3 regions of the Arthrobacter sp. sptzw32 genome follow, and region 2 is predicted to be linked to each of the others. Evidence: riboswitches for the same ligand, from Rfam matches in the RefSeq annotation. Region 2 holds a riboswitch; each other region holds the start of a gene.
What was found. Region 2 has a riboswitch for S-adenosylmethionine ahead of AC5RVN_RS09240 (DUF1737 domain-containing protein). Riboswitches for the same ligand answer to the same signal wherever they lie in the genome.

Region 1: it holds a riboswitch for S-adenosylmethionine, as region 2 does, so the genes downstream of both, metX (homoserine O-acetyltransferase MetX) here and AC5RVN_RS09240 (DUF1737 domain-containing protein) in region 2, are expected to answer to the same signal.
Region 3: it holds a riboswitch for S-adenosylmethionine, as region 2 does, so the genes downstream of both, AC5RVN_RS02565 (aminotransferase class V-fold PLP-dependent enzyme) here and AC5RVN_RS09240 (DUF1737 domain-containing protein) in region 2, are expected to answer to the same signal.

The regions. Positions count from the first base shown of each region.
Region 1 covers NZ_JBNHEZ010000003.1:149,687-159,576, forward strand. Annotated here, with positions in the region: gene AC5RVN_RS07265 (CoA-acylating methylmalonate-semialdehyde dehydrogenase) at 1-3, opposite strand, end outside; gene mmsB (3-hydroxyisobutyrate dehydrogenase) at 17-919, opposite strand; gene AC5RVN_RS07275 (LysR family transcriptional regulator) at 1,059-1,958, shown strand; gene AC5RVN_RS07280 (zinc-binding dehydrogenase) at 2,003-3,121, opposite strand; gene AC5RVN_RS07285 (MFS transporter) at 3,225-4,607, opposite strand; gene metX (homoserine O-acetyltransferase MetX) at 4,786-5,901, opposite strand; SAM riboswitch class IV at 5,914-6,029, opposite strand; gene AC5RVN_RS07295 (bifunctional o-acetylhomoserine/o-acetylserine sulfhydrylase) at 6,132-7,457, opposite strand; SAM riboswitch class IV at 7,502-7,617, opposite strand; gene AC5RVN_RS07300 (VOC family protein) at 7,781-8,419, shown strand; gene AC5RVN_RS07305 (HNH endonuclease signature motif containing protein) at 8,675-9,890, shown strand, end outside.
Region 2 covers NZ_JBNHEZ010000004.1:60,614-70,503, forward strand. Annotated here, with positions in the region: gene AC5RVN_RS09215 (UDP-N-acetylglucosamine 1-carboxyvinyltransferase) at 1-1,406, shown strand, start outside; gene AC5RVN_RS09220 (glutamate--cysteine ligase 2) at 1,474-2,703, shown strand; gene AC5RVN_RS09225 (DUF1905 domain-containing protein) at 2,793-3,086, shown strand; gene AC5RVN_RS09230 (O-succinylhomoserine sulfhydrylase) at 3,088-4,296, opposite strand; gene AC5RVN_RS09235 (rhodanese-like domain-containing protein) at 4,297-4,707, opposite strand; gene AC5RVN_RS09240 (DUF1737 domain-containing protein) at 4,704-4,982, opposite strand; SAM riboswitch class IV at 4,996-5,110, opposite strand; gene opgC (OpgC domain-containing protein) at 5,456-7,846, shown strand; gene AC5RVN_RS09250 (hypothetical protein) at 7,945-8,199, opposite strand; gene AC5RVN_RS09255 (hypothetical protein) at 8,443-8,604, opposite strand; gene AC5RVN_RS09260 (aminodeoxychorismate lyase) at 8,655-9,584, opposite strand; gene cls (cardiolipin synthase) at 9,681-9,890, shown strand, end outside.
Region 3 covers NZ_JBNHEZ010000001.1:524,040-533,929, forward strand. Annotated here, with positions in the region: gene AC5RVN_RS02545 (FluC/FEX family fluoride channel) at 31-474, opposite strand; gene AC5RVN_RS02550 (fluoride efflux transporter FluC) at 474-890, opposite strand; gene AC5RVN_RS02555 (metal-dependent transcriptional regulator) at 903-1,616, opposite strand; gene AC5RVN_RS02560 (class I SAM-dependent methyltransferase) at 1,648-2,406, opposite strand; gene AC5RVN_RS02565 (aminotransferase class V-fold PLP-dependent enzyme) at 2,522-3,958, opposite strand; SAM riboswitch class IV at 3,996-4,109, opposite strand; gene hisN (histidinol-phosphatase) at 4,269-5,081, opposite strand; gene rsgA (ribosome small subunit-dependent GTPase A) at 5,130-6,245, opposite strand; gene aroA (3-phosphoshikimate 1-carboxyvinyltransferase) at 6,229-7,620, opposite strand; gene AC5RVN_RS02585 (DoxX family protein) at 7,628-8,176, opposite strand; gene AC5RVN_RS02590 (sigma-70 family RNA polymerase sigma factor) at 8,383-9,222, shown strand; gene rsrA (mycothiol system anti-sigma-R factor) at 9,219-9,479, shown strand; gene AC5RVN_RS02600 (50S ribosomal protein bL37) at 9,598-9,672, opposite strand; gene AC5RVN_RS02605 (PadR family transcriptional regulator) at 9,796-9,890, opposite strand, start outside.

The DNA.
Region 1 (9,890 bases), on a different contig from region 2:
CATGAAAGTCTCTCTTCTACTTTGCTGAATCCAGGGAACCGTCAACGAGCTTGATGATCATGGAGCAGTCCTTGCCGGACTCGCCCGCATCGATAAGGCGCTGGTACAGCTGCTGGACGTGCTTGCCGATTTCCAGGGGCGTGCCGGTGTCTTCCGCAGCGCTGATGGCCAAGCCGATGTCCTTGTTTGCCAGTTCGGCGGTGAACGTGGGCGCAAAGTCGTTGTTGGATGCCGCGGTGGGGACGACGCCGGGAACGGGGTACCAGGTGCGCAAGGCCCAGCTGTCCCCGGAGGAGACGGAGGCGATATCCCAAAACACCTTCTTGTCGAGGCCAAGCCGGTCCGCCAGCACGGCGCCCTCGGCTGTAGAGGCAAGGTTGATCAGGAGCATCAGGTTGTTGCAGATTTTGGCCGCCTGGCCGGTGGTGGCTCCGCCGGTGGGGATGATGTTTGCGGCCATCGGTTGGATGAAGCCGGCAGCATCGGCCACGGCACCAGTTTCACCGCCGACCATAAAGGTGAGTGTTCCGGCTGCCGCGCCGCTCATCCCGCCTGAGACAGGGGCATCAACGAAGCGGAAGCCGGCGGCAGCGGCGGCGTCGTGCAGCTCCTTTGCTGCGGCGATATCGATAGTGGAGGAATCGACCAGGAGGGTGCGCGTATCGGCATGGGCCAGCACCCCGTCCGCGCCCAGGTAGACGGCCCTGGCGTGTTCGCCCTTCGGCAGCATGGTGAAGACGACGTCGGCGCCGGCCACAGCCTCGGCGATGCTTCCCACCGGTTTGACCCCTCCGGCCTCCGCTGCGGCGAGCGCGGCGGGGTTGAGGTCGAATCCCCGTACGTCGTGGCCCGCCTTGGCGAGGTTCCCCGACATGGAACCGCCCATATTCCCCAACCCAATCCAACCGACTACTGCCATGGTCCAAGCTCCTTTGCTGTGTCCCCGGCCGAAGGCAGCCGGAAGGTCTGTGTCCACCATCACACCCCTGTTACAGTGCAATCAAGGGGAAAAAACACAGACAGTATGTGCACTGATGCACACGGATGGAAGGTGATGAGTGGCGCGGCTACCGAGTCCGGACGACCTGCTGATTTTGCTGACCGTGGCCCGGCTGGGGCGTTTCAATGCCGTCGCAGAAACGCTTGGTACCACGCACACCACTATTTCCCGGCGGATCCTCGCCCTCGACAAGCAACTGGGCGGGCGCACGCTGGAGCGCAGCCCGCACGGGTGGGAATTGACGGAGCTGGGCGCTTCGGCCGTCGCCGCGGCCGAGAGGATCGAGGAAACCCTGGGTTCCCTGGCTGCGGTCACAGGCCAGGACCGGGACGCTCTCGCCGGCATGGTGCGGATCAGCACCTCTGACGGTTTCGGCGCCGAATTCGTCACGCCTGCGCTGGTCCGGCTGCAGCACCGGCATCCCATGCTCAATGTTGAGATGCTCAGTGCCACGCGCAAGGTCAGCCAGAACCGCTCCGGCGTGGACCTGGAGGTGGTGGTGGGACGCACGGACGTGAGCAACGCGCAGGCCATCTTCCTGACCAACTACTTCCTGCGGCTCTACGCCAGCCCCGCCTACGCCGCCCGGAGGGGATTACCGGAAACGCCCGACGGTGTGCGGCAGCATGGCTTCGTCTCCTACGTGGAGTCGGCACTTCAGGTGGCCGAACTGGGCCACCGGTCCTCGCAGCTGCCGATGCCTAAGTCCAGTTTCCAGGCGACGAGCATTTTCGCCCAGGTGGAGGCGGTACGCCGCGGTGCCGGCATCGGGTTGCTTCCCAGCTTTATGGTGGCCCGGGATCCAGGGTTCGTTCCGGTGCTCCGGGACTCCTTCCAGCGCCAGGTGCCCATCTGGGCAGTGGCCCGGCCGGAAGCGCTGCGGTCCGCCAGGGTGCAGGCCGTGATTGCTGCGCTGCAGGAAGAGGTGGCGGAACGCCAGGATCTGTTGGCAGCCTGATGCGGCGGGCGCGTGATCCTGCTGCAATTGGAGCAGGATCCATGTCAGGCCTGGAAGAGCCGCCTTACCACCTGTCCTGCGGCGAGCGCATCGAGGCCTTCGTTGATCTCCTCCAGCGGCCGGGTGTCCGTGTGCAGCAGCTCAACGGGGAGCCTGCCCTCCCGCCAGTACCGGAGATAGAGGGGGATGTCCCGGCCTGGAACGGCGTCGCCCATATAGGACCCGAGCAGCCGCTTGCCCGCTCCCGCGAACTGGAGCGCGGGCACCGTCAGCTCCGCAGTGGGGTGCGGCAGTCCCACGGAGACCACGGCGCCGCCGCGGGTCACGTGTTCAAGGCAGGAGGTGATGACACGTGCTGATCCCACAGCTTCGATGGCAGTGTCCACGCCGTCACCCGCGGCCTCAGCAATAAGACGGGAAGCCTCGTCCGGCGTCCCCACCGCCGTGGCGCCGCACTTCAGGGCGAGCCCGTGTTTGCCGGCATTCGGGTCGATGGCAATCACGGAGGAGGCACCCGCGAGAGCGGCGGCCATAACGGCCGAAAGCCCCACGGCGCCGAGTCCGAAGACCGCCACTGACTGGCCGGGCTGGACTGCAGCGGTGTTCATTACCGCTCCCATTCCGGTGAGTACGGCGCACCCGAACATTGCTGCAACAGTGTCCGGGACGTCGTCGTCGATAACCACCACCGATTCCCGCGCCACCACTGCATAGTCGGCGAACGCCGAGACCCCCAGGTGGTGGTTGATCCGTTCCCCTGCAGGCGTCCGCAGCAGGGCCTCGCCGTGCAGGAGGTCCCCGGTCCCGTTGACTTCCGCAGCGCGGTGGCAGAGTGCGGGGCGGCCTGCCCGGCACGCGCGGCAGGCACCGCAGCTGGGGACGAAGACGAGGACCACGTGGTCTCCGGGGGAAACATCCGTCACGCCCTCCCCCACTGCGGCAACGCGTCCTACGGCCTCGTGCCCCAGTGCCATGGGAAGGGGCCGGACGCGGGAACCGTCCACCACTGACAGGTCGGAGTGGCACAGGCTTGAGCAGGTGATGGTGATGCCCAGCTCGCCGGCCCGGGGTTCCGGCCGGTCGAGCTCCTCGACCCGAAGGGGGTGCGCGTCGGTGTAGCTCGTTCCGGGCGGGACAGTGGAGTAAAGAACGGCTGCTTTCATGGGAAATCCTGACTTCGTCGATGGGGCTGACGGCCGAACTGCCCGGGCCTGCGTTGTCGCGGGTCGGGCAGTCTGCGTGTTGTGCGGTGGCGGGTGCCGGAGCCTACTTCTTGGCCGCTGCCAGCAGGTCGGCCGTGCCCTTGGCGTCTGCCGCGTCCACGTCGTGGAGCGAGATGCCACGGGTCTCCTTGAGGAAGAACACCGAGATGGCGGTCACGATGCAGGCACCGAGCAGGTACAGGGCCACCGGGGTGGAGGACTTGAAGTTGCTCAAGAGTGCAGTGGCGATGATCGGTGCCAGCGAACCGGCAACGATGGAGGTGACCTGGTAGCCCAGGGAGACGCCAGAGTAGCGCATCCGGGTGGGGAACATCTCGGCCATGATTGACGGCTGCCCTGCGTACATCAGCGCGTGGAAGAGGAGGCCGATGGTGATGGCGGCCAGGATGACGATGTCGTTGGCGGTGTCCATCATGGGGAAGGCGAAAAAGCCCCAGGTTCCGCCGAGGATGGCGCCCGCCATGTAGACCGGCCGGCGGCCGAAGCTGTCGGACATCTTTCCCACGAGCGGGACAGCGCAGAAGTGGATGAAGTGCGCCACCAGCAGGAGCAGGAGGATCCGGGAGGTGTCGGTCTGGACGACCACTTTCAGGTAGGTGATGGAGAACGTCACCACGAGGTAGTACAGGATGTTCTCGGCGAAACGCAGGCCCATGGCGGTGAAGACACCGCGGGGGTAGCGGCGAAAGACTTCGGCGACGCCGTAGCCCTTCTTCTCGACGGTGACTTCCTTGCGGGCTTCGATGAAGATCGGGGCGTCCTGGACCTTGGTGCGGATGTAGTAGCCGACGATCACGATCACGGCCGAGAGCCAGAAGGCGACGCGCCAGCCCCAGCCGAGGAATGCTTCCTGGGAAAGCGTGGCAGAAAGGGTGAACAGCACGCCGGTGGCCAGGAGGTTGCCGAGGGGAACGGCGGACTGCGGCCAGCTGGACCAGAACCCGCGGGACTTGTTCGGGCTGTGCTCGGCAACGAGCAGCACGGCGCCGCCCCACTCCCCGCCGACGGCGAAGCCCTGGACGAAGCGCAGGAACACCAGGAGGGCCGGGGCCCAGTAACCGATCTGGGCAAAGGTGGGCAGGCATCCCATGAGGAAGGTGGCCACGCCCACCAGGATGATGCTCAGCTGCAGCAACTGCTTGCGGCCGAACTTGTCCCCGAAGTGGCCGAAGACAATGCCGCCGATCGGGCGGGCCACGAAGCCTACGGCGTAAGTAACGAAGGCAGCGATGATGCCGTCGAGTTCCGTCCCTGAGTTGGGGAAGAACATTTTGCCGAACACCAGGGTGGCGGCCGAGGCATAAAGGAAAAACTCATACCACTCAACTACGGTGCCGGCCATGGAGGCCGTCACTACTTTCCTCAGGCCTGTGGATTTGACGTCGGTTTCCTCTGGCCGCCGTGCGGCGGAGTGTTCCGTACTCATGTGAACTCCTTCGGCGTCGTCTTCGACACCACTGGGACAGTCTGTAGCGGATGCGTGTGGTTTTGGTCACGAACCGCCGGGTCCCATCGAGTATGGTCCTCCCAAACGCGCAGCTCAACGCCGAATGATGCAGAGTGCATCTGCATTAATGCACACGGGCAGGCTTGTGGGGCCGGGGCTACTCCGAAAGATGGTCCCGCAGCTGGCTCCCCAGCTGGGCGATCTCCGTGAGGAATCCGTCGTGCCCGATGGGTGCCTCGATAAGGTGGACGTCTACCTCGCCGGGGAGGGCACGGGCCAGTTCCCATGACTGGGACGGGAAGTAGAGCCGGTCAGAGTCCACCGCCGCTACAAAGAACCGTGCAGTGCAAGCGGACAGGGTCTGGACGAGGGCTCCACGCCCCCTGCAGATGTCATGGCTCATGAGCGCTTCGGTGATGGCGATATAGCTGTTGGCGTCAAACCTCTGGACCAGTTTGCTGCCCTGGTGGTCCAGGTAGCTTTCCACCTGGTAGCGCCCGCGCGCTGCAAGCTGCTCGCCTTGAAACGGTGATTCGGGAGCCTGCGGCGCACGGCCGAACCTGCCGTCCAGCTCGACCGGAGAGCGGTACGTGATGTGGGCGATCCGCCGGGCGAGGGCCAGCCCCTCCTCGGGGGCGGGGCCGCCGTAGTAGTCGCCGCCGTTGAAGTTGGCGTCCTGCCGGATGGCGAGCGTCTGTGCCTGGGCGAAGGCGATCTGTTCTGCCGTGCTCGCGGCACCAATGGAGATCACGGCGCAGCGCTGCACCCGTTCCGGAAAGGTGACGGCCCATTCGAGGGCGCGGGCGCCGCCCATTGAGCCGCCCAACACGGCGTACCAGCTCCGGATTCCGAGCTGGTCTGCCAGCCGGGCTTCGGCCACGGTGCTGTCCCGCAGGGTCACCAGCGGAAAACGCGAACCCCACGGTTTTCCGTCCGGGGCAGGCGACGAGGGCCCGGTCGAGCCGTAGCAGCCGCCCACAATATTTACGGACACCACGAAGAAGCGGTTGGTATCCACTGGTGCGTCCGGCCCGGCGAGTTGTTCCCACCAACCGGGCTCCTCGGTGTCGCCCCGGGTCACGTGGGTGCTGCCGGTCAGTGCATGTTCGATCAGGACGGCGTTGCTGCCGTCCTCGTTCAGGGTGCCCCAGGTTTCGTAGGCCACAACAACGTCCGGCAGGTAACCGCCGGCTTCGAGCTTCAGCCCGCCGATGGAGGCGTAGCGGACAATGCCGTGTTCGGGGACAGTTGTACGGGTGACGGTAACCGTCATGGCAAGACCTCTTCTACGCGCTTGCCCGCCGTCATATGACCGGCAGGCCAGGTCTTCACCCGGGGCACCCCGCCGCGGAAGGAGGGTTGCCGGCCAGCAAGCCGGGGCTGTCACTGGCACTCATGACCTGGTTCGAGTGTACGAAACAGCCCCTGCCTGCCGCCAAGAGTGTGACTGGTTGTGACTTCCCCGGCCCGTTGCTGCCCCCGGGCGCCCACCCTGTGGGAGGGCTAGGCTCCGGTGGCCTCCTTGGCCGCGCGGAAGCCGGCTTCGAGGTCGGCCAGGATGTCATCGATATGTTCGATCCCCACCGAAAGCCGCACCAGGCCGGGGTTCACGCCCGCCACCACCTGCTGCTCGGGCGACAGCTGGCTGTGGGTGGTCGACGCCGGATGGATCACCAGCGACCGGACGTCGCCGATGTTCGCCACGTGGGAGTGCAGCTCCAGCGCGTCTACAAAACGCTTGCCCGCCTCCGCGCCACCGGCAAGGTTGAACGACACGATGGCGCCGGTCCCCTTGGGGCCGTATTTGCGGCCCCGCTCGTACCAGGGGCTGGAGGGAAGCCCCGCATAGGCGACCGATTCGACGTCGTCACGCGCTTCCAGCCACTGGGCAACTTCCAGGGCGTTGGCAACATGCCGTTCCACCCGCAGGCTCAGCGTCTCCAGACCCTGGGCGATGAGGAAGGCGTTGAAAGGCGACACCGCCGAGCCGAGGTCCCGCAGCAGCTGCACACGGGCCTTCAGGATGTAGGACAGGTTCGCGCCGAGGGCACCGTCTGCGCCGAGATCGCGGGCGTAGACAAGCCCGTTGTAGGTGGGGTCCGGGGTGTTGAAGCCCGGGAACCGGGCAGGGTCCTTGCCAAAGTCGAACTTTCCGGAGTCGACGATCACTCCGGCAATGGCGGAGCCATGGCCGCCGAGGTACTTGGTGGCTGAGTGCACCACAATGTCAGCACCCCATTCGAGCGGCCGGATCAGGTACGGGGTGGACAGGGTGTTGTCCACGATCAGTGGAACGCCGGCGTCGTGCGCCACCTGGGACACGCCTTCGATGTCCAGGACGTCCTGCCGCGGATTGGACACCACTTCGCCGAAGAAGAGCTTGGTGTTGGGCTGGACTGCCCCGCGCCACTGGTCCAGGTTGTCCGGATCTGCCACGAAGGTGACTGAAATCCCGAATTTCTTGAGTGTATGGGCAAAGAGGTTGTAGGTGCCGCCGTAGAGGCTGGGGCTGGCGACGATGTGGTCCCCTGCCTCGGCGATGTTCAGGACGGCAAAGGTCTCGGCGGCCTGGCCGGAGCTGAGCAGCAACGCTCCCAGGCCGCCTTCCAGGCTGGCGATCCGCTGCTCCACCGCTTCCTGCGTGGGATTGCCGATCCTGGTGTAAATGGGTGCCAGCTCGGCCAGGGCAAAGCGGTTGGCGGCGCTTTCAGCGCTGGGGAAGACAAAGGACGTGGTCTGGTAGATGGGAAGGGCCCGGGCGCCGGTGGCACCGTCCGGCTCCTGCCCTGCGTGGATCTGGCGGGTTTCAAAAGACCATCCGTTGGACAAGTAAGGCTCCTTTGACATGGGCCCGGCATGCTGGGAAGCACCGCGGGCCGCGCTTGCCATCCGGCCGTTGCCGGACAACCAGGTCCTCACCCGGGGCACCCCACCGCGGGTGGAGGGTTGCCGGCCAGCAAGCCGGGGCTTCGTGCTGGCACTCATGACCTGAGCTCAGTGTAGGAACGTGCAGACACGGCCGAACAGGATTATGACGAACATAGTCCTCAAGATTTCGGGGACCTGCGCAGAAAAACCAGTGCTTCCACGGGAAAATCCCAGTAAGGGTTGCCTTAGCTGAGAGCCCGATCACAAAGTGCCAAGATGTTGCCATGCGCATGGATCACGTCTCTTACGCCTGTGAACACGATGGCCTGGCTGCCACCACCGAACGTATCTCCTCTGCCCTCGGCGTTGAGGCAGTGAAGGGCGGGGTACACCCGCGGTTCGGAACCCGGAATATGATCATCCCGCTTGCGGGACACAAGTACCTCGAAGTGGTGGAGGTCCTGGACCACCCCGCTTCGGACAAGGCTCCCTTCGGACAGGCAGTGCGTGCGCGGTCTGCCGCCGGCGGCGGCTGGATGGGCTGGTGCGTCGAGGTTGACGACCTGGCACCATTCGAAGAGCGCCTTGGCCGCTCCTCGGTCAACGGAAACCGTAAGTTTCCCGACGGCCGCGAACTGGTCTGGAAACAGATTGGCATCCTCGGTCTGATCGCAGACCCGCAGGTTCCGTACATGCTCAAGTGGGAGGGCGACCCGACCCTGCACCCGTCCAACGCCTACGAAACCAACGTCAAGATGAGCTGCCTGACCATTGCCGGTTCGGCTGAGCGCGTTACTGAATGGCTGGGTGAGCCGGTAGAGAAGCCGCTCGAGGACGTGGCCGTGGAGTGGGTGGCACCGCACGGAACCCCCGGGATCCTTTCGGTGACGTTCGAGACCGCCAACGGAGCCGTCACGATCTGACTGTCCCCGGCGGAGCTGCGGGGCTGCGGGGCTGATGCCCGAGCTTCCGTACGGGCTTCCGTACGGTCGGATATACCAGCTCGCTCTTTCCTGAGCTTCGGCCGCCATCAGCAGGTGACAACGGCGTCACCCGCTGATGGCGGCCGAATCCGTTTCCTGGTGCACCCCGCGGATGACGGCGCGGCAACGGGTAGTTCAGCTGCCTGCGCATCCACTCCAACCGGTATTGTCAGACCCCCTTGCCATGATGGGTGTATGGGAAAAGCGGCGGTAGCGAAGGCGTTTGAGGACATCAATGCCGCCCTTGCCGTGCTTTATGCCGAAGCGGAGGCTCCGGGTTCCGGGGTGGTTGATGGTGCTGATCCGTTGGCTGCCCTGGCCGATGGTTGCCTGGACATCCTCTCCGGCGCGGCCACCGTGGAGGCACGGGTCACAGGGCTGAAGGCCCGGGCGGCGGTGACGTACGCGGACACCGTCCATGCTGTCGCGGCGCCGGGAACCCCGGTGCAGGCGCGAGAGATGGCGGTCGCCGCGGAAATTGGCAGCCTCCTGGCCCTTGGCGGCCGTGCCGCTGGTGCGTTCCTGGCCACCTCCCACGCCCTGGTCACAGGGTTGCCGCTGACCCTCTCGGCCCTGCAAACGGGGACGATTTCGTGGCGGCACGCCCAGGTCATGGTGGAGGAAACCGCCACCCTGGACCCTTCCGGCGCCGCCGCCCTCGAAGCCCACTTCCTGGGCCCGGATACACCCATACCATCCACGGCCGCGCCGATCGGGGACATCCCGGCGTGCCGGTTCAAAGCCAAAGCCCGGATCTGGCGGGAACGCCACCACGCCGAGTCCATCGACCAGCGGCACACCAGGGGTGTGGCCGACCGGCGGATGGAATACCGTCCTGACCAGGACGGGATGGCCTGGCTCTCGGCCTACCTGCCCGCTGACCAGGCGGTAGCGGGCTGGAACCGGCTCACCGCCATCGCCAGGGGTATGCAGGGCTCCAACGAACACCGCACCCTCACCCAACTGCGGGCCGACCAGTTCGCCGGAGCCCTCCTCAGCAGCGGGGACATGATCAGCGGCGGAACCACTACCGGCAGCAGTGACGATACAGGCGCAGACGCAGGCCCGGCTGCAGACTCTGATGCAGGTACAGGAACGCATCGTGGGCCATCGTCATCGATCCGGCCACAGGTACTGGTCACCGTGCCCGTGTTCTCCCTGCTCGGCCTCACCGACGAACCCGCCATGCTGGACGGCTACGGACCCATCCCGCCCTCGATGGTTAGAGACCTCGTCACCAACGGCGCCAACTCGTTCTACCGGGTCCTCGTGGACCCCCGCGACGGCGCGCCACTGGAGATCGGTCGGACCAGCTACCGCCTCACCAAAGCCATGAAGAAAGCGCTCCAGCTCCGGGACGGCAAATGCACGTTCCCCGGGTGCAGCAACAACTCCCTGGACAACGAAGCCG
Region 2 (9,890 bases):
GGATGGAACAGGGCAAGCAAAACCTGAGCCTGAAAATGATCCAGCGGCTGGAGGCAATCTTCGGCCGGAGCATCGTCAACGTGGGAAAACCGCAGATGACGCACCTTCGGGTCGAAGGCGGCCAGACGCTGTCCGGCGCCGTGGACGTCAACAGCAGCAAGAATGCCGGCGTCGCCCTGCTGTGCGCAAGCCTCATTAACAGGGGGACCACTGTTCTTCGCCGCCTCGCGCGCATTGAGGAAGTGAACCGCATCGTTGAGGTGCTCAGCAGCATCGGAGTCGAGTGCACCTGGCTCAACGACTCCGATCTCCAGCTCCGCAGGCCTGCCGTCCTTGACCTGGAGGCCATGGACGTTGAGGCCGCCCGCCGCACCCGCAGCGTCATCATGCTCCTGGGGCCGCTGCTGGATGAATCCTCGCAGTACCGGCTCCCCTATGCGGGCGGCTGCGACCTTGGCACGCGCACAGTTGAACCGCACATGCAGGCACTGCGCCAGTTCGGGCTGACAGTGGAAGCTACCGCAGGGTTCTATTCCGTGCAGGCCCCCGAAGCCGACAGCCGGGACCGTTCCTTTGTGCTGACGGAGCGCGGCGATACTGTCACCGAGAACGCCATCATGGCAGCGGCGCACCGCGAGGGAACAACCGTGATCCGCAACGCCAGCCCCAACTATATGGTGCAGGACCTCTGCTTCTACCTCCAGATGCTGGGCGTGACCATCCACGGCGTCGGCACCACAACTTTGAAGATCACGGGACGTCCCATGATCGATGCGGAGATTGAGTATTTCCCGTCGGAAGACCCAATTGAAGCCATGAGCCTCATCACCGCCGGCATCGTGACCAACTCTGAAGTGACCATCCGCAGGGTCCCCATCGAGTTCATGGAAATTGAGCTGGCTACGCTGGAGCAGATGGGCCAGCAGCTGGAGATTTCCGGCGAGTACATGGCGCGCAACGGACGGACCCGTCTAGTGGACGTGACCACCAAGCCGTCCGAGCTGCACGCGCCGGAGGACAAGATCCATCCGATGCCTTTCCCCGGGCTTAACATCGACAACCTGCCCTTCTTCGCAGTCATAGCCGCCAACGCCAGCGGCCAGACCATGATCCACGACTGGGTCTACGAAAACCGGGCCATCTACTTGACCGAGCTGAACCGGCTGGGTGCCCAGGTTCAGCTGCTGGACCCCCACCGGATCTACGTCAACGGGCCCACCAAGTGGCGCGCGGCGGAGGTTGGCTGTCCGCCGGCACTGCGCCCCGCAGCCTGCCTGCTGCTGGCCATGCTCGCGGCCAGGGGCGTGTCCGAGCTGCGGAACATCTACGTCATCGAGCGCGGCTATGAGGACCTGGCCGAGCGGCTGAATGCCATCGGGGCAAAGGTGGAGTACTTCCAGGACTAAGCATTCACGCTTCGTCATGAAGTCCTGAGGACCGTCCAAAAACCTTTACCTGCCGCAGAATGTGTGTATGCGTACATTCGGCGTTGAGGAAGAGCTCCTGATCGTTGACCCGGAGAGCGGGGAGCCGCTCGCCCTCGCTGATGCCCTGCTTTCCGGCCGCAGGGTGGCTGCCGACGACGCCCCGGATGACTTTCGGGACCTCGAAACGGAAGACAAAACCGTTTACGACGACGACGGGATGGGCTTGAGTGCCGAACTTAAGCTGGAGCAGATTGAGACGCAGACGCGGCCCTGCCTGGAGTACGGTGTGCTGCTGGAACAAATCCGGGCAGGGCGGACGCTCGCTGACAACGCTGCCAGGCAGAACAATGCCCGGGTGGCGGCATTGGCCACCTCGCCCCTCGGGTTATCGAGCCATACCACTCCCGATCCCCGCTATGCCAGGATGCTGGAACGATTTGGCTTGACCGCACAGGAGCAGCTGACCTGCGGCTTCCACGTCCACACCTACGTTGAGTCCCCTGACGAGGGCGTGGCCGTGCTGGACCGGATCCGGGACAAGCTTGCGGTCCTGACCGCTGTCAGTGCCAACTCGCCTTTTTGGAACGGACTTCAGACCGGTTTCGAGAGCTACCGTACCCAGGCGTGGAACCGCTGGCCCACTGCCGGTCCAGCCGGGATCTATGGGACCTATTCTGCCTATCGACGCGTGGTCACCCGGCTGCTGGACAGCGGAGTCATGCTGGACGAAGGGATGCTCTACTTCGATGCCCGACTGTCACGGAACCACCCCACTGTGGAGGTCCGTGTGGCAGACGTTTGCCTCCGGGCCGAGGATGCAGCCCTTCTTGCCGTTCTCGTCCGTGCGCTCGTGGAGACGGCGGGCCGTGAGTGGCGCCAGGGCATCGATCCGGCGCCGGTGCCCACCGTACTCTTGCGGATGGCCTCCTGGCAGGCCAGCAGCGGAGGACTCAGCGGAGAGCTGTTGGACTTCGGCTCCTTCCGGCCGGCGCGCGCCGCAGACGTAGTGCGTTCACTGGTGGACTATCTCGCGCCGGTATTGCAGGAGCAGGGCGAGCTTTCCCTTGCCCGGCAAGGGGTGGAGGACGTCATTGCCCGTGGAACTGGGGCAGCTGAACAGCGCCGCATCCGCGACAGAGCTTTGGCCGCTGCAGCACCTGAGGATTTGGGCTTCGGCGCAGTGGTGAGGCATGCGGTAGAGGTGACGATGCGTGGCACCCTGGATCTGTCGAAGGTCGAAGAAACGCCCGATCTGCTGCGGGTTCGTCAGCCCTAGTAGGCGGGAAGGGCAGCAGGGCGTCCTCGAGGACCAGCTCAGCTGTGAAGCGCGGGTCACAAGTAACGGGTTCGTGCCATACTCGGCGGGTGACGGCCTCGTATTCCTTTGAAGCAGAACTTTGGCTGTACCCCGGTGAGGCAGGATGGCATTTTGTGACCCTGCCTCCGGACATCGCTGATGACATCCGGGTCCGCGCTGCAGGTGCCGGGACGGCATTCGGCTCGATCAAGGTCACCGCGAAGGTCGGAGAGCACTCCTGGCAGACCTCGCTGTTCCGGGACACCAAGAGCGATTCCTACCTTTTGCCGGTGAAGAAGGAGATCAGGGACAAAGCGCAGGTCGGTGCAGGTGACGGCATTGCCGTCCAGCTCTCCGTCTAGGCTAAATCTGCTTCAGCGCCTGTTCGAGGTCGCCGATCAGGTCGTCCACGTCCTCCAGCCCCACGGATAGCCGCACCACGCCGTCGCTCAGGCCGATGGCTGCGCGGCCCTCCGGACCCATTGCGCGGTGAGTAGTGGTGGCGGGGTGGGTAATGAGGGACTTTGAGTCGCCCAGGTTATTGGAGATATCGATGATGCGGAGGCCGTCCAGCAGCGCAAAGGCAGCCTCCTTGCCCGAGCGGGCACCCGTCGTCGCCAGTTCCAGGGTCAGGACCGTCCCGCCGGCACTCATCTGCCGGGCCGCCAGCTCGTACTGCGGGTGCGACTTCAGGAGCGGGTACTTCACCCAGCTCACGGCAGGCTGCTGTTCCAGCCATTCGGCCAGCTGCAGGGCTGACGCCGAGGAGTGGTTGACGCGGAGGGCCATTGTTTCCAGGCCCTTGGTAAGCACCCAGGCGTTGAAGGCGGACAGCGATGGACCGGTGTGGCGCATCAGCTGCTTGACCGGGCCGTCAATGAATTCCTTGGTGCCCAGGATGGCGCCGCCCAGCACCCGGCCCTGGCCGTCGATGTGCTTGGTGCCGGAGTAGACAATCACGTCGGCGCCGAGCTGGCCGCAGCGCTGCAGCAGGGGAGTGGCGAAAACGTTGTCCACCACCACAGTGGCACCTGCGGCATGTGCCAGCTCACTGACCGCGGCGATGTCCACGATTTCCTGCATGGGGTTGGAGGGGGATTCAAAAAACACAGCGGTGGTGGGCTCGGACAACGCAGAGCGCCACTGCTCCAGGTCAGGCCCGTCCACAAAAACCGTTTCGACACCCCAGCGCGGCAGGATCTCGTTCAGGATGACGAAGCAGGAACCGAACAGGGACCGGGCGGCCACGACGCGGTCACCTGCAGCCAGCAGGGCACCCAAAGCGGTAAAGACCGCGGACATGCCCGACGCCGTCGCAAAGCATGCCTCGGTTCCCTCGAGGAGGCGGAGCCGCTCCTGGAAGGTGGCAACGGACGGGTTGCCGTAGCGGGAGTACACAAAGCGCTCGTCCTCACCGGTGAAGGCCCGTTCAGCAGCGGCTGCGGATTCGTACACGAACCCGGAATTCAGGAACACGGCCTCGCTGGTTTCCTGGAAATTGGTGCGGTCCAGCCCGCCGCGCACGGCCTGGGTGTTGCTGCTCCAGCCGGCGGCGTCTTCGTTGAAGGTCACTTAGTTCTTTCCGAGGTTGGTGGGCAGGCCGCGGTTCTTCCAGCCGTTGACGGTGCGTTCGCCGTAGCGGTCCGGCTCGCCCTCGAAGCCCTCCAGCACGTTGTAGGACGTAAAACCGGCCTGGGTGGCAGCAATCGCAGCCGCGATGGACCGCTGCCCCGAGCGGCACAGGAAGATCAGCTCCGTCGATGAGTCTTCCGGCGCCTGCTGGGTGAGGGAACTGATGAAGTCGGGGTTGGGAATGCCGCCCGGAAACGTCCACTGGATGAACAGCGGATCATTGTCGGTGGCCTTGGTGTCAGGAATGCCGATGTGGGCCCATTCGCCCTCGGTCCGCACATCCACGAGGATGGCTCCGTGCTCCAGTTTGTCCCACGCCTCCTGGGGCGTCAGGTCTCCCGCGTAGCTCATGCGTGGCCCTCGCCGTCGAACTCGAGGTCCTCGCCGGCGGCCTCTAGGTTATCCACCGCGGTGGCAACGGCGGCATCAGCGGAGGCGATGGCTGCCGGAAGGACCAGGGCCTGCGCCACTATCACCTGGCCGCCGTTGGTGGTGGCGGCCGGGCTGCCGTGAAGCACGTAGCCCTCGGCCAGGGCGGCCGAAATCCGTTCGCAGAATGTCCGGTCGTCCGGGCCGGTGACGAGCCGGTACGAAAGTCTCTCTTCAGGGGCAGGTGCGTCAGACACGACGGATCTCCTTCTCTCACGCTTGCAACACGATTCGGTCGATATGCCGAGTATTCACCTGAGGCACCCCGCCGCGGAAGGAGGGTTGCCGACCGGTTAGTCAGGGCTTGGCACCGGTACTCATTACTCCCAAAAAACGTAACACTTGGCGGGCATGCCCGCACCGCCGTCGTCGTCATGTTCCGTAACTGAACCGGCCCTGCCCGCTGAGCGGCCGGCACGTCACTTTCGGTAACCCACGACGGCGGGACTCGCTCCGGCGTCAAGGCACCTGGCGTGCCGCACATATTGACGCCGGATAAAGTTCTTTTGGGGCAGGCCGCCCCGTCATTGGAGTATCAGCTTCGGGGGGTCCCATCAGCACGTCATCAGCCGCCGCGCCCAAGCGCGGGCACAACAGCCCGCTGCCTGCCCGGACTTCCCGCAACGGCTTGCTGGTCCTGACCCGCGCCACGGCCGCCTTCCTTGTTTTGATGCTGATGGCAGTCCTGCTGATAGTGCTGCCGGCGGGACCAGCCCGTGCGGCAGAGACCTTTCCGGGCGACGGCAAGCCGCTGCTGGGCGCTGTGCTGGAATGGGGCGAGGACACCGCTGCCGGTTTCGCCGGCCGCCTGGGTGCCTCACCGGCCCTGCTCGGGCACGACATAGCCATCCCGTTCCGCGCCTCGGAGAAAAATGACATCCGGGGCTTCCTGGAACAGTCAGGTGAACAAGGCGCACATGCAATGCTCACGGTGCAGCCCACGGTTCCGCTGGACCAGATCACTGCAGACACCGCTTCAGCATTCGCCGGCGAAGTGGCCGATCTGACAGGCAACTTCAAAGGCCACGTGCTGATCCGTTTTGCCCCCGACATGAATGCCAGCTGGGTGGAATGGGGCCAGCAGCCCAGCGCCTACCGGTCCGCCTTCCAGGCCGTCGCCGCAGCCTTCAACAATCTCGACGGCGGCCGTACCGCCATGGTGTGGGAGCCCTACCTGGGCAAGGACTACCCCTTCAACCGGCACCGGAATGTGCCGGTGCCGGGAAGCGAAGGTTTCGCCCTGCTCGATACCAACCGCGACGGCGCGTGGGACGGCTCGGACGCGGCCTATAGCCCTTACTATCCGGGGGACGAGGCGGTGGACTGGGTGGGGCTGACAGCATTCCACGACGACACGGCCGGCGGGGCGCCCGTCAATACCGTTCCCCGGCAGGGCGAACTTCAGGAAATGCTTACTGCATCGGGTAGCGAAAACTTTTACGCAACGTATTCGGAGGGTAAAGATAAGCCGTTCCTGCTGCAGACGTCCGCCTTCTACAGCCCGGCGTCCGGCGGCGCCACCGAAATGGAGATCAAAGCCTCCTGGTGGGACCAGGTCCTCGGCGCCGCAGGATCAACCGAATTCACCAGGACCGCCGCGGTGGTGTGGGATGAACGCACAAACACCAGAGACACGGGTGTGGCTGGCATCAACTGGCTGCTCACCGGGAACCCTGCCATCGCAGACGCAGCCCGGCAGAGGCTGCAGGCTTCCCCGCTGGTCACCGGGCCGGTCACGGAGGTTGTGGCAGGCAGCGGGCACGTGCGGGCCAACACCCTTTCAGGCCCTGCTTCCTGGACTGTTGCCGCGGCGCTGGTCATTCTGCTCGTGGCGCTATGGCAGGTTCCCCGGCGCGTGAACGCGGCAACAGCGTGGGCTTACGCCGACTCCTCCTCCAGGGATTCCCGGGTGGACCTGCTGCGGGGACTGGCCATCGTCTTTGTGGTGGTCAACCACCTGGGGATGACGTCGCTGTTTCAGTTGCTCACCCAGGAGGCCGTGGGCTTCGTGTCCGGGGCGGAGCTCTTTGTCCTCTTCTCCGGCCTGGTGGTGGGCATGGTGTACGGACCAAGGGTCAAGGAAGACTTCGGGACGGTGGTGGACCTGACCTCGCGGCGGGCGGGAAAGCTGTACCTCACGGCGCTGGTGGTCCTTCTGGGGGTGTTCCTGGCCTCGCTGTTGCCCTTCTTCCAAACCGACACCCTAACCACGTTCGTGGACCAAGGCACCGGCGGGGCCGGGTCCGACGCCGCCGGCCGCACCTACGACCTGTACGCCGGCATGGAGTCACTGTTCCAGTTTCCTGTGCCGCCCCAGGTCCTGCCGGCCATCCTGCTGCTGCAGGTCGGCCCGTGGCAGTTCAACATCATGGGCCTGTACGTAGTGCTGCTCCTTGCCAGCCCACTGATCCTGGCGGCCCTTAACCGCGGCAAAACCCTGTGGGTACTGGCGGCCACCCTGGCCGTGTATGCAATGGGAGCGGTGACGCGGTTCCGCATCCTGCCTTCCCAGTTCGAGGATTCGTTCCCGCTGCTGGTGTGGCAGGTGCTGTTTGTCATCGGCCTGGTGGCTGGGTTCCACCGGCACAGGGTGGTTGCCTGGCTCGCCGGACACACGGGGATCGTGCTGGCGTGCACGGCGGCAGCGCTCGTCTTCGCCTTCCTGTCCTGGGGCAACCCGTATCTGGCCAACGGCTTCGATGTGCGGCTCGGCCTTGTGCCGGATGCGGCGTACAGGACCATGTACGACCTCTTTTTTGGCCGCACGTATCTGGCTCCGGGCCGGCTCCTCAACGTCATGGTCCTGGTGGTGGCCGCCTACGCCTTCCTGACGGCTTACTGGAAGCCGGTGGAACGGGCCCTGGGCTGGTTCCTGATTCCCCTGGGCCGGGCAACCTTGTACGTCTTCATCCTCCACGTAGCGCTCATCGCCGTAATCGCCAACATTCCGGCTCTTCGGCAGGGTGACGTGTTGCTGAACACCGCAGCCTACGCACTGGTGCTGGGACTGCTGTGGGTAATGGTCCGCACCCGATTCCTCTTCCGGTTCATCCCCACCTAAGGAAACCTTTGAAGGCCGCCGGAGGCAAATAACTAAAACAAAAGGCGTGAAGCGCTGCCGGCTGGGCAGCGCTTCACGCCTTTCTGGTTCTTCGATGCCTATACGAGCCCCGGGGAACTCGCCAGGATGTAGTCAGTGGCGGCCGGGCCCTTCATGCGGAGGCCGTTGCAGCCGGGGGTGATCCGGTGTTTCATGGCTGCCCAAAAAGAGGCTTCCCTCCCGGGGACCTGCTGGTTGATGTAGCACCAACTGGTGTAAAGCCCGTAGAGGCGGTCGTCATTGAGGTTGTGGCCAGAGGACTGGTCCAGGTAAGTGGCTTCTTGGAGAAAAATATCGAACTGCGAATGTGCCATGACGGCGTCCCTTCGCTAAGTGCGTGTGTACCGCCGTTCGGCTACAGCAGCGAGAGACTCAATGCCCTGCACGGGGCCATGGAGTAATGATCAGCTCCTTTGGAGCGGATAGCTGGGGCGGTGCTAGTGCCTTATCTACAATGTAGACCTTACTAGTAGGCTACACATTCAGCAAGCGTTTGGAATTACCCTCAGTCTCCGGCTACTCGAAGGAAGCCCGCCGGCGGTCAGTGAGACGGGTGTTCAAAATATCCGGTGCATTGACTTTGAAGCGGCGGCGGTCATCACTGTGGCTGAGAACCTGATGTAGTGGGCTTTCTCGCCGGGTTGCCATGGTTCCAGGCCCAGGCGGTCCACCGCATCCCTGTCCTGCTGGTCCTCCAGCAGTGCGGTGTCGCCCCGCACCACACCCTACGGCTGATGGGGCGCCAGGAACATGGCCCCAAAGGCAAAACCTATTCGATTGCCGCGAACAGCTCGTTCAGCTCCGCGGTGAGCTCTTTTTGCACCGACGGGGTGCCCACCTCTTTGCCGTCAATGCGGTTCACCGGGGCCAGCATGCGCACGCTGGAAATCAGCCAGACGGCGTCCGCGTCCAGCAGGTCCTGGGGCTCCAGCGGACCGTACCCCAGTTCCCACCCGGCCGTTTTCGCGGCCGCAAACAAAGCACCCTGGGAGGTACCCGCCAGGATGCCGCTGTCCAGCTGTGGAGTGATGAGCCGCTTGACGGGAGCGCCGTCGTCGGACGCTTCCAGGTGCGCCATCAGAACAGTTGACGTTGGTCCCTCCAGCACGCGGCCGTCCGAGGAGATGAAGATGACGTCATCGGCGCCCTGTTTGTGGGCGTGCCGCAAGGCAGCCATGTTGACGGCGTAGGAGAGCGTCTTCGCGCCAAGCAGCAGCCAGGGTGCACGTTCGGCAACCTCACTGTCGTAGCCCCGGTCAAGGAGGATGACGTCGATGCCTGCCTCGCGCTGGCGGCGTCCGGCCGACCCGACAGGAGAAACCTGCACCCACGACGTGGGGGCCGGGGCACCCTCAACTCCCCGGGTCACTACCAGCTTGACCACCAGTTCGTCGTCGGACCCGGCCACGGGCGGGTGCTGGGTCCGGTGTTCGGACAGGGCTGTGGCGATGGCGCGGCGCCATTCCTCCTCGCGGGGAATGGTCAGGTCCAGTGCTGCTGCGGATCCCGCCAGACGGTCCAGGTGCGCCTGGATTTTCCGGACGCTGCCGTCCACGGCAAGCATGGTCTCGAAGATGCCGTCGCCGCGGGTCGCACCCTGGTCCGTGACCAACAACTGGGGTTTGGACGCATCGGCCAGCCGGCCGTCCGGGAACGCGGGGTCGAGGAATACAAGAACCACAGAAGCTGGAGAGGTCATGGCTCCAGCTTAGTGCGGCGTCCCTGCGGATAAGCTGGGCAGAGTGCCCTGGCCGGAATCCGTCCGCCGGGAGCCCATCCTCCGGGGGGAATACACGTGTTGTGGCCATTTTCGCTTGCCGGTTCCGCGCCGACATGGATCGTGGTGCTGCTGGCCGTCGCCGACCTGGTGATCCGGGTGCTGGCCCTGGGCATCATCCCCGGCAACCGGCGGCCCACCACAGCGATGGCGTGGCTGCTGGGCATCTTTTTTGTCCCGTTTCTGGGCATCATCCTCTTCCTGCTGTTCGGCAACTTCCAGCTGTCC
Region 3 (9,890 bases), on a different contig from region 2:
CGGGAGCCTGCCAAATCGTCAGCGGCTGCGCTAAGCGGCCAGCTTAAGGCCGGCCCCGGCAGCGCCAAAGCCGAGGATAAGGTTGGCCGCCACATTCCACATGGCGGAGCCGAACCGCGCTTCAGCCAGCAGCCGCACCGTCGCCGTGGTCCAGGAACTGAAGGTGGTGAGACCGCCTGCCAGCCCCGTTGCCAGTGCCGTCTGCCATTCCGGAGCCAGCCCCAGCTTCAGCGCCATGGCGTGGGAAACGCCGATGAGAAAGCAGCCCAGGACGTTCACCAGCAGCGTGGCCCAGGGCCAGTGCAGCCTCGCCCTGGCCTTCCAGCCGCGACCGGGACCGGGACCGGGACCGGCAGGGGAAGCACCAACCGCATTGGCGGTCCGGATGGAGGTGTGATGGGCGAACCAGCTGTCCACCGCGAAGCGCAGAAGGGCTCCCGCGATGCCGAACAGGCCCACCAGAACAGCAGCCATCACGAGGGGGTACCAGGCAAGCTTTCGTGGCGCCGGGCCACCAGCGTGCCGAAACGCCATCCCACGCCGGCCGCGGCCAACCCCAGAACAACCGACAACACCAGGTAGGCCACCCACAACACATGCGCCCCCGCCCGGGCCAGCTGGTCCACCGAAAACACCACCGCAGAAAACGTCGTGAAGGACCCAACCAGCCCAGGCCCCAGCCCGGCCCGCAACCAGAACGCGGTATGCGGCCTGGCGATCCAGACAGTAGTCAGCGCGGCCAGCACGAAGCTGCCCGCCACGTTGATCCACAACGTGGCCCACGGCACCGAGCCAGCAGCATCCGGGAACACCAGCCCCAGTCCGTACCGCAGTTCAGTGCCGAGTAGGCCTCCGGCGGCAACAGCAAGCCACGCGCGGCCTGCCGGCATGCCGGCGTGCATTCAGCTCTCTCCCAGCAGGCAGCCCGGGTGCGGATGGTCGCTGTGCACCCACAGTGCCGAGGTGATTTCGTCCGCGAGGTCATAGTCCCTGGTCCTGCCCGCATTCCTGATCCGCACTACCAGGGCACCGCCGAACGGCTTGCGGCCCACCACCTCCACTTCGGCGTCGAGGTCAATCTCCTCCGCGGAAAGGTAGCGGAGCAGGTCCGGGTTTTCGTCGCTGATCCGGGTGATCCGGCCGGTATGGCCCTGGTCCAGCTCACCCATCAGGTGGGCCGGAGGCATCAGCACCTTCCCGTCCGCCGTGGGAATGGGGTCGCCGTGCGGATCACGCTGCGGGTTCCCAAGTTTTTCGGCAACGCGCTCAATAAACGTGTCTGAGACTGCGTGCTCCAGCAGTTCAGCTTCGTCATGGACCTCATCCCAGCTGTAGCCCAGCTGCTGGACAAGGTAGGTCTCAATCAGGCGGTGGCGCCGCACCATGGACAGTGCCAGCCTAACGCCGGCGTCCGTGAGCGTGATGGCACTGTAGGGCTTGTGGTCGACAAGCCCTTGGTCCTTCAGCTTGCGGACCATCTCGGAGACTGAAGAATTGGCAACACCGAGCCGCTGAGCCAGCTGGGAGGACGTGATGGGCTTGTCCTGCCACTCAGTGAACGAATAGATGACCTTGACGTAATCCTCGATGGAGGAGGAGGGCGCGCTGGTCTTCACAGCTCCAAGCCTACCCGTTGCCCGTTTCCCGTCACGCTTTGAAGGCCCGCCAGGTGAGCGTCAGGTAGGGCAGGTCAAGCTCTTCATCCTGGCCGTGTCCCAGGTGCTCGTGGAGGTACCAGTCCAGGTTGGCCAGCACCTTGTCCCGGATTGCTTGACCTGCGCGGAGGTAATAGCTTCGCGACTTGGTGAGTTCCACCAGGTCCGTGGTGGTGACGCGGTCCTGCCAATGGGTCACATGGCCCTCAAGCCCCTTGAACTCCGGTCCCACGAGCGGGCGGAAGTCCGGTTTGTACACGTCCCCGGCGTGCATGATCCGGGAGAGCCGGTGGACCCAGGGAACCGATGTATCCAGCTGGTTCCAGACCAGTCCCAGCGTTCCGTTCGGACGCAGGACGCGTGCCAGTTCCGTGCTCGCGGCCAGGGCATCGCACCAGTGCCAGGCCTGGGCAACACTGACGACGTCGAAGGCCTCCGGTGGCAGGCCCGTTGCCTCTGCGGTGGCATGGACCGCCGTGGCGCCGGGGTAGTGCGCCTGCAACTGTTCGAGCATGTCGGCGGAGGGGTCCAAGGCGGTGACGGTAAGGCCCAGGCCCAGCAGCAGTTCGGTGAACTTTCCGGTGCCGGCTCCGGCGTCGAGGGCGTCAAGGGCTCCCTGCGGCACCAGCCACTGCGCGGATTCTTCCGGGTAGCCAGGGCGGACCTGCTGGTAATGCCGGCCACCGTCCTGGAAGCTCTGGCCGAGCTCCCGTCGCCGTCCGTGATCAAGTTTGGGGCCGCCCCGTACCACGTGTGGCCTCCTTCGCCTGATGCCCTGGGTATCCTTCGAATTTACCGTACCCGTCGTGCCGGCAAGGCCAGAAGGCAGAACCAGCGGGCAGCAACAGGAGCTCCCGGCAGGGAGCTCAGTCGTCGAGGCAGGGGGCCGCGCCGGCGGTTCCCGGCGTGTTGGGGGCCCAGTGCGGGTAGGTGCGGGTGTCGTTGGCGGGGACCCAGCGCCCGGCGTCCACCACGTAGTCCCACCCAAGGCCGTGGCGGCGCAGCGACTCGATGCCGGCAAGGAGCCGTTCGGCATCCTCAAGGCGTGAGCCGACGCCGAAGCTGGCGCGCAGTGAACCGGAGGGCAGGCCGAGACGCTTCAGCAGCGGGTGGGCGCAGAAGCGGCCGTCGCGCAGGCCCACACCGTGCTCAGCAGACAGGTAGGCGGCCACCAGTCCGGCGTCGTAGCCTTCCACGGAGAAGTTGACCACGCCGATGGTGTCCGTGTCCGGGTTCGTGTCCTTGAAGATCGTGTGGACGGTTACGCCGTCGATCCTCTGCAGGCCTTCCACCAGGTACGAGCGGATGGCGGACTCGTGGGCGTGCCACTGGTCCTGGTCAAGCCCGGCAATCACCTGTGTGGCGCGTGCCAGAGTGGCTGCGCCCAGGACGTTGGGGGAGCCGCCCTCGTGGCGGGCCGGGCCGGTGGCCCAGCTGACGCCGTCGAGCCTTGCTTCCTTGACGGCGCCTCCCCCTGCGAGATGCGGCGTTCCGGCGTCCAGCCAGTCCGTGCGTCCCACCAGCACGCCCGCGCCGAACGGTGCGTAGAGCTTGTGGCCGGAGAAGGCGAGGTAGTCCACGCCGTCTGCTGCGATATTGATGCGGCGGTGCGGTGCCAGCTGGGCGGCATCCACCACAATCCGTGCGCCGTGTTCGTGGGCCAAAGTGGCCAGGATCCGGACGGGAAGGATTTCCCCGGTGACGTTGGAGGCACCGGTGACAGCAAGCAGGCTCACGCCGCCCTGCTCCAGTTCGGCGCGGACCGACTCGATGGTCCCGGCGATGGTGTCGGCGGCGACAATGCTGCGGTGGGGGACGCCCTGCCACGGAAGCAGGTTTGCGTGGTGCTCGATGTCCAGGTACAGGACGTCGCCGTCGGGCCGGCCATCCGTTTCCGGCAGGCATCCAGCCAGCAGGTTCAGCGAATCAGTGGTGTTCCGGGTAAAAATCACCGAATCATCCGGACGGCCGCCCACGAATCCGCGCACGATGTTGCGGGCGTTTTCATAAACGGACGTGCTGATCTGGGACGCGTAGCCGGCTCCGCGGTGGACGCTGGCGTAGAACGGCAGGATCTCGTTGAGGTAGGCCGAGACCACGGAGAGGGCGGGAGCAGAGGCTCCGTAGTCGAGGTTGGCGTACCGGACGTGCCCGCCGGAGATCAGCGGCGCCTGGATTTCGGCGCCGGTGACGGCGGAAAGCGGCCGCCCGGCAACAGCCCGGCGGGCGTCGAAGGCGGCAGCATCAGACTGGACAAATTCTGGCTGGGCGGCGGCGTTGGGGGAGACGGTGGCAGTAGTCACGGGCAGACCTCACTCTGAAAGGACTCCCAGCACCGGGAATCCGCGCTTGCCGCATCCGTTCCGGACCGGCCTGGTCGTCACCCGGGGCACCCCACCGCGGTTGGAGGGTTGCCGGCCAGCAAACCGGGGTTTCGCGCTGGCACTCGTGACCTGGTTAAGAGCGTAGGACATGCAGCAGGAAGGTTCGAAGCCGGCTGGAATGTTAAGCGTTTTGTTACGCACCGACTGAAAAGTCCCGCTATGGCCGAAGAAAACGACGGCGGGCGCCTCCTTGGGGAGGCGCCCGCCGCTGATTGTTCGATGCAGACGCTTAGAGGAGATCGTCAAGGTCAGGGTTCAGCCGGCGGAGAACCTCGGAGTGCAGGATGGAATTTGTGGCCAGCGCGTTGCCGCCAAAGGGCCCGTCCTCACCCTCCAGGGAGGTGAAGCGGCCACCCGCCTCGACCACGATCGGCACAAGTGCCGCCATGTCGTACAAGTTGAGTTCGGGTTCGCAGGCGATGTCCACCGAGCCTTCAGCCACCATGCAGTAGGACCAGAAGTCGCCGTACGCACGGGTCCGCCAGACATCCTCGGTAAGGCCCAGGAAATTGTCCAGGCTGCCGCGTTCCTTCCAGCCGCCCAGGCTCGAGTAGGACAGCGAAGCATCGGACAGGTTGGCGACGTTGGAGACGCGGAGCCGGGTGGCGGCCGCCAGTGACCGTCCCATGTAGGCGCCCATGCCCTTGGCCGCCCACCAGCGCTTTCCCAGGGCCGGTGCGCTCACCACTCCGACGACGGGCTCGCCTTCATCCACCAGTGCGATCAGGGTTGCCCACACGGGGACGCCGCGGACGAAGTTTTTGGTGCCGTCGATGGGGTCGATGATCCAGCGGCGGGACCCGTGGCCGGTGCTGCCGAACTCTTCCCCGAGCACGGCGTCACGCGGGCGGGACCGGGACAACTGGCCGCGGATGGCTTCTTCTGCGGCCTTGTCCGCGTCGGTGACCGGCGTCAGGTCCGGCTTGGTCTCCACGTGGAGGTCCTGGGCCTTAAAGCGGCTCATGGTCTGGTCATCCACGGAGTCCGCCAGGACGTGGGCCAGGCGCAGGTCATCGTTGTAGCTTGAAGCGGGTTGGATCATGGTTCCAAACTACCGTCTGTGCGGGGTTCTGCTGGGAGGTCGGCCTTGTCAGTTGACGCTTCCCAGTTCCTTGGTCTCCTGCGCCTCCAGGCGTGGGTCGGTGCCCAGCAGGCGCCGCAGCGAAGCGAGCCGTGCTGCCCCCGTGGCGCCGGCGTGGCCGCCGCCCACCCAGGCGTCGAGTCCGCAGTTCACCGCGGTGGCGGTGTGCTTGCAACCGCGTTCGCAGTCCTCGATGCCGGGGGAGAGGTCCGGGAAGGAGCGCAGGATCCGGTCCGGATCCACGTGGGCCAGGCCGAATGAACGGATGCCGGGGGTGTCGATGATCCAGCTGCCTACAGGTGCGTCTGCCAGTCTCAACGCCAGCGCCGACGACGAGGTGTGGCGCCCGCGCCCCGTCACGGCGTTGACCCCGCCGGTGGCCCGTTCCGCGCCGGTCAGGGCATTCACCATGGTGGATTTGCCCACCCCTGAATGCCCCAGCATGACCGTGACTTTCTCATCAAGGTACGCGCGGAGCTCAGCCACGGCTTTGCTGTCGAGCCGTGCGGAGAGTCCGTCGTCGGAACGGGCATCAATGCCTGAAGCGCTGGAGTCGGCAGTGCGGCTGATGATCACCGGGAAGTCCAGGTGCGTGTAGTTGGACAGCAGGTCCGCCGGATCCTTGACGTCCGCCTTGGTGACCAACAGGATCGGCTCGATCCCGGCGTCGTATGCCGCCACCAGGGCACGGTCGATGAAGCCGGTGCGCGGCTCGGGGTTGGCCGCAGCCACCACAATCACCAGCTGGTCCGCGTTGGCCACCACAGCCCGCTCCACCGGGTCCGTGTCATCGGCGCTGCGCCGCAGCAGGGTCCGGCGGTCCTGGATCTTCACCAGCCGGGCCAGGGTGTCCGGTTCGCCCGAGACGTCACCTACAAGGGAGACGAAATCCCCCGCCACCACCGGGTTGCGGCGCAGCTCCCGGGCCCTCGCGGCTATGACAACCCGTTCGTTTCCTGAGTCCTCGCCCACCACTGCCGTGTAGCGCCCGCGGTCAACGGTGATGATCCGGCCGGTTACGGCGTCGTCGTGGCTGGGCCGGTCTTTGGTGCGCGGGCGCGAACCCTTTTTGCTGGGCCTGATGCGGACATCGGATTCATCCCAGGAGTCAGTGCTGCGCGCCACTGGTGGTACCTTCCGCGCGGGCTGTGGCCGGCCCTGCCTGGGCCAGCATGTCCGCCCACAGCCGGGGGAAGTCCGGCATCGTTTTCGCGGTAGTGGCGATGTCCTCCACCTGCACGCCCTCCACTGCCAGGCCAAGGATTGCTCCGGCCGTGGCCATGCGGTGGTCGGCGTAACTGCGCACGACGCCGGCGTGCAGCTGGGCGGGCCGGATCACCAGACCGTCACTGGTTTCCTCGGCATCACCGCCCAGGCGGTTGATCTCGGTGACCAGCGCCGCCAGCCTGTCGGTTTCGTGGCCGCGGAGGTGCGCTATGCCGCTGAGCCGGGAAGGGCCGGTGGCCAGCGCGCAGAGCGCTGCCACGGTGGGGGCGAGTTCGCTCGTGTCCGCAAAATCGGCGCCCTTGATTTCAGGTCCGCCCGTTACGGTGAGGACGCCGTCCCGAAGCGTGACGTCCGCGCCCATTTCAGTGAGGATGGTCCGCCAAAGGTCTCCCACCTGCTGCGTCTGTTCCGGCCAGTCCGGGATGCGGACTGTTCCGCCGGATGCCAGGGCAGCGGCCAGGAAGGGACCGGCGTTGGACAGGTCCTGCTCGATCCTCTGGTCGAAGGCGCGGATGGGTCCCGGGGCAACAACCCAGTGGTTGGGAACCGAATCGTCAACAACAACCCCGGCTTCGCGCAGGACGGCTACGGTCATGTTGATGTGGTCGAGGCTCGGCACCGGCTTCCCGACGTGCTCAAGGTGCAGTCCTTCGGTGAACCTTGCGCCCACCAGAAGCAGCGCCGAAACGAACTGCGAGGACGCGCTGGCGTCGATGACCAGGTGGCCGCCGCGCACCTCTCCGGTGCCTTCCACCACAAACGGCAACGACGACGGCGCCCTGCCGCCTTCGGCGGTGACCGCCACCCCCAGCGCCTTGAGAGCTTCGATAATGGCCCCCATGGGCCGGTTACGGGCGTGGGGGTCGCCGTCGAACTCGCTGGCCCCGTTACGGAGCGCCGCCAGCGGCGGAACAAAGCGCATCACCGTGCCGGCAAGGCCGCAATCTATCCTCGTGGAGGACGGTGCCGCACCCGCCGGGAGCGGGACCACTTCCAGGTCCGGACCGAACGCGCCGTCACCCGGGACCTCCGTGATGGTGGCGCCCAGCTGCCGGAGCGCATCAATCATCAGCGCCGAATCCCTGGAATGCAGCGGCGCGCGCAGGCGTGACGGGCCCTCGGCCAGCGCTGCAAGTACCAGGTACCGGTTGGTCAGCGACTTTGAGCCCGGAACCCTGACAGTGGCATCGACAGGCCGAGATGCGAAAGGCGCAGGCCAGTGGGGAAGGGACGTTCCTGCGTTGTCCTGGGTGGCGGCGGCTGCTGCGGTCATGTCCTGCTTATGCCCCCGTGGCCTGTTCAACGGCGCGGCGTACAGCCTTATCAGCTTTGTTCAGCTTCTTGTTGGTGGTCTTCCTGGCGTCCGCGGCAAGGTGCGCGGCACCCTTCCTGGCATCGGCAGCCAGGTGCTCAGCGCGCCAGGCCAATCCCGGCTTGCCGTTGGTGTCAACAGACGCCAGGAGTGCCCCGCCGCTCAGCGAGAGGTTCTTCAGCAGCTGGCTGCGGCGGTTCCCGCGCCCTTCCTTGCTGCTGATGTCCGCACTGCGCCATTCAACGAAGGTGTTGAGGAGGGAAATGACGGTCAGCACGGTGGCCGAAAGCCGCGAAAACTTCCCGAGCCCAAAGAGGACACCCGCGCCCACCTGGGTGCCGCCGATGACCCGGGCCAGCGTTTTCTCATCAGTCCGGAACGGCAGCGCCGCCGTGGCCTTGCTCAGAAGCGGTGACAGCTGCTGCGCAGTGTCATCGGCATTTTTGAGCTTATCCATTCCGGCAAGAACAAAACTGGAGGCCAACATTGGCCGTGCGAGAGTGCGGACAAAGGACATGAATTTCCTCCTGGCTGGACGAACCGCGTCGGGTGCGGCGAAGTCGGTTCTAGTCTTGCACTTTTGGGGAATATTTGCCCGGGGGCCGGGGTTATCGAAACTGGGTCCGCGAAAGCCTGGCCCGACAGACAAAGCACCGGACAACAGAGTGGAGTTGGCCCTTGAGGCGGGTGTTGGACGGAATTGACGCAGCAGGCCCGGTGGCAATGGACTCCCTGGAGACCGAACCCCGCGGGTACGGCTCACCGCGTGCGCGGAGCCTGACAGTAGACTTGAAGGCAATGAGCACCTTGGATCCGGCCGTTTCGGCCATGTATGAGGCTTCCCAGAGCGAAGCCAAGACTGACGCACGGCCGGGGCCTGCAGAGCCAACGGCAGAAGTACAGCCGCTTGATGCGGAAACTACTGACTTGGCAGTCGATGTTTCCATGGAGTCCGCGGAGGCGCGCCGCGCCCGTTTCGAGCGTGATGCCATGCAGTACGTCGATCAGCTGTACTCAGCCGCGATGCGCATGGCCCGGAATCCCGCCGACGCCGAGGACCTCGTCCAGGAGGCCTACACCAAGGCCTTCTCTGCGTTTCACCAGTACAAGCCGGGTACCAACCTTAAGGCCTGGCTGTACCGCATCCTGACAAACACCTACATCAACCTGTACCGCAAACGGCAGCGCGAGCCGCTTCAGTCCAACTCGGACACCATCGAGGATTGGCAGCTCGCGAGGGCCGAATCACACACCTCCAGCGGGCTGCGGTCCGCAGAGGCAGAGGCGCTGGATCACCTGCCCGATTCGGACGTCAAGCGTGCGCTCCAGGACATTCCCGAAGAGTTCCGCCTTGCGGTGTACTTCGCGGATGTCGAAGGCTTCGCGTACAAGGAAATTTCGGACATCATGAACACGCCCATCGGCACGGTGATGTCCCGGCTCCACCGCGGCCGGAGGATGTTGCGGGACATGCTCGCAGAGTACGCCGCAGAGCGGGGATTCAAAACGGCCGCCCCCCAGCAGGACGCGGCGGAAAGCACACAACAGGAGAACAGGAAATGAGCGACTGCCAGGGATTGGGCGACTGCGACGATACCCGGATGCAACGCATCTATGAGTATCTGGACGGCGCCCTGACCCGTGAGGACATCACGGAAATCAAAACGCACCTTGATGAATGCCCCGAATGCACGGAGCAGTATGACCTTGAGTGCGTCATCCGCAACATGGTCAAGCGCTCCTGTACCGAAGCTGCGCCGGATAACCTTAAAAACGCCATCCTGGACCGGATCCACTCGATCCGGCCAGTGGATGTCTAGCTCGGCTGTCCGGCCACAGGGCCAGGGCCGCGATTTCCTCACCTGAACACAAAGGAACCCCGAAAGCCATGTGGCTTCCGGGGTTCTTTTGCTGTGAACCGTAGTACCTGGCCTTTGCCTAGGTGTTGGGGCGCTTCCCGTGGTTCGCGCCGCCACGCTTACGGTCACGACGCTTGCGTGCACGCTTGCTCATAGCTGGCCTCCTTACTGTTGTACTCAAAAAGAGCTGCCCTCAAGTCTCCCACATGATGTGGCGCCCCGCGAACCGGCAACAGCCACGTGACCTGCGGTTCGATGGAGCTCTCGTGTGGCAAAGCTATTTTTCCGCAAGGGAGTTGCGGACTGCGATGCGGGCCTGTTCCAGCACCGTCCGAAGGGTTTCCAGGGCCACCGGGCTTATGGGCTGCCGGC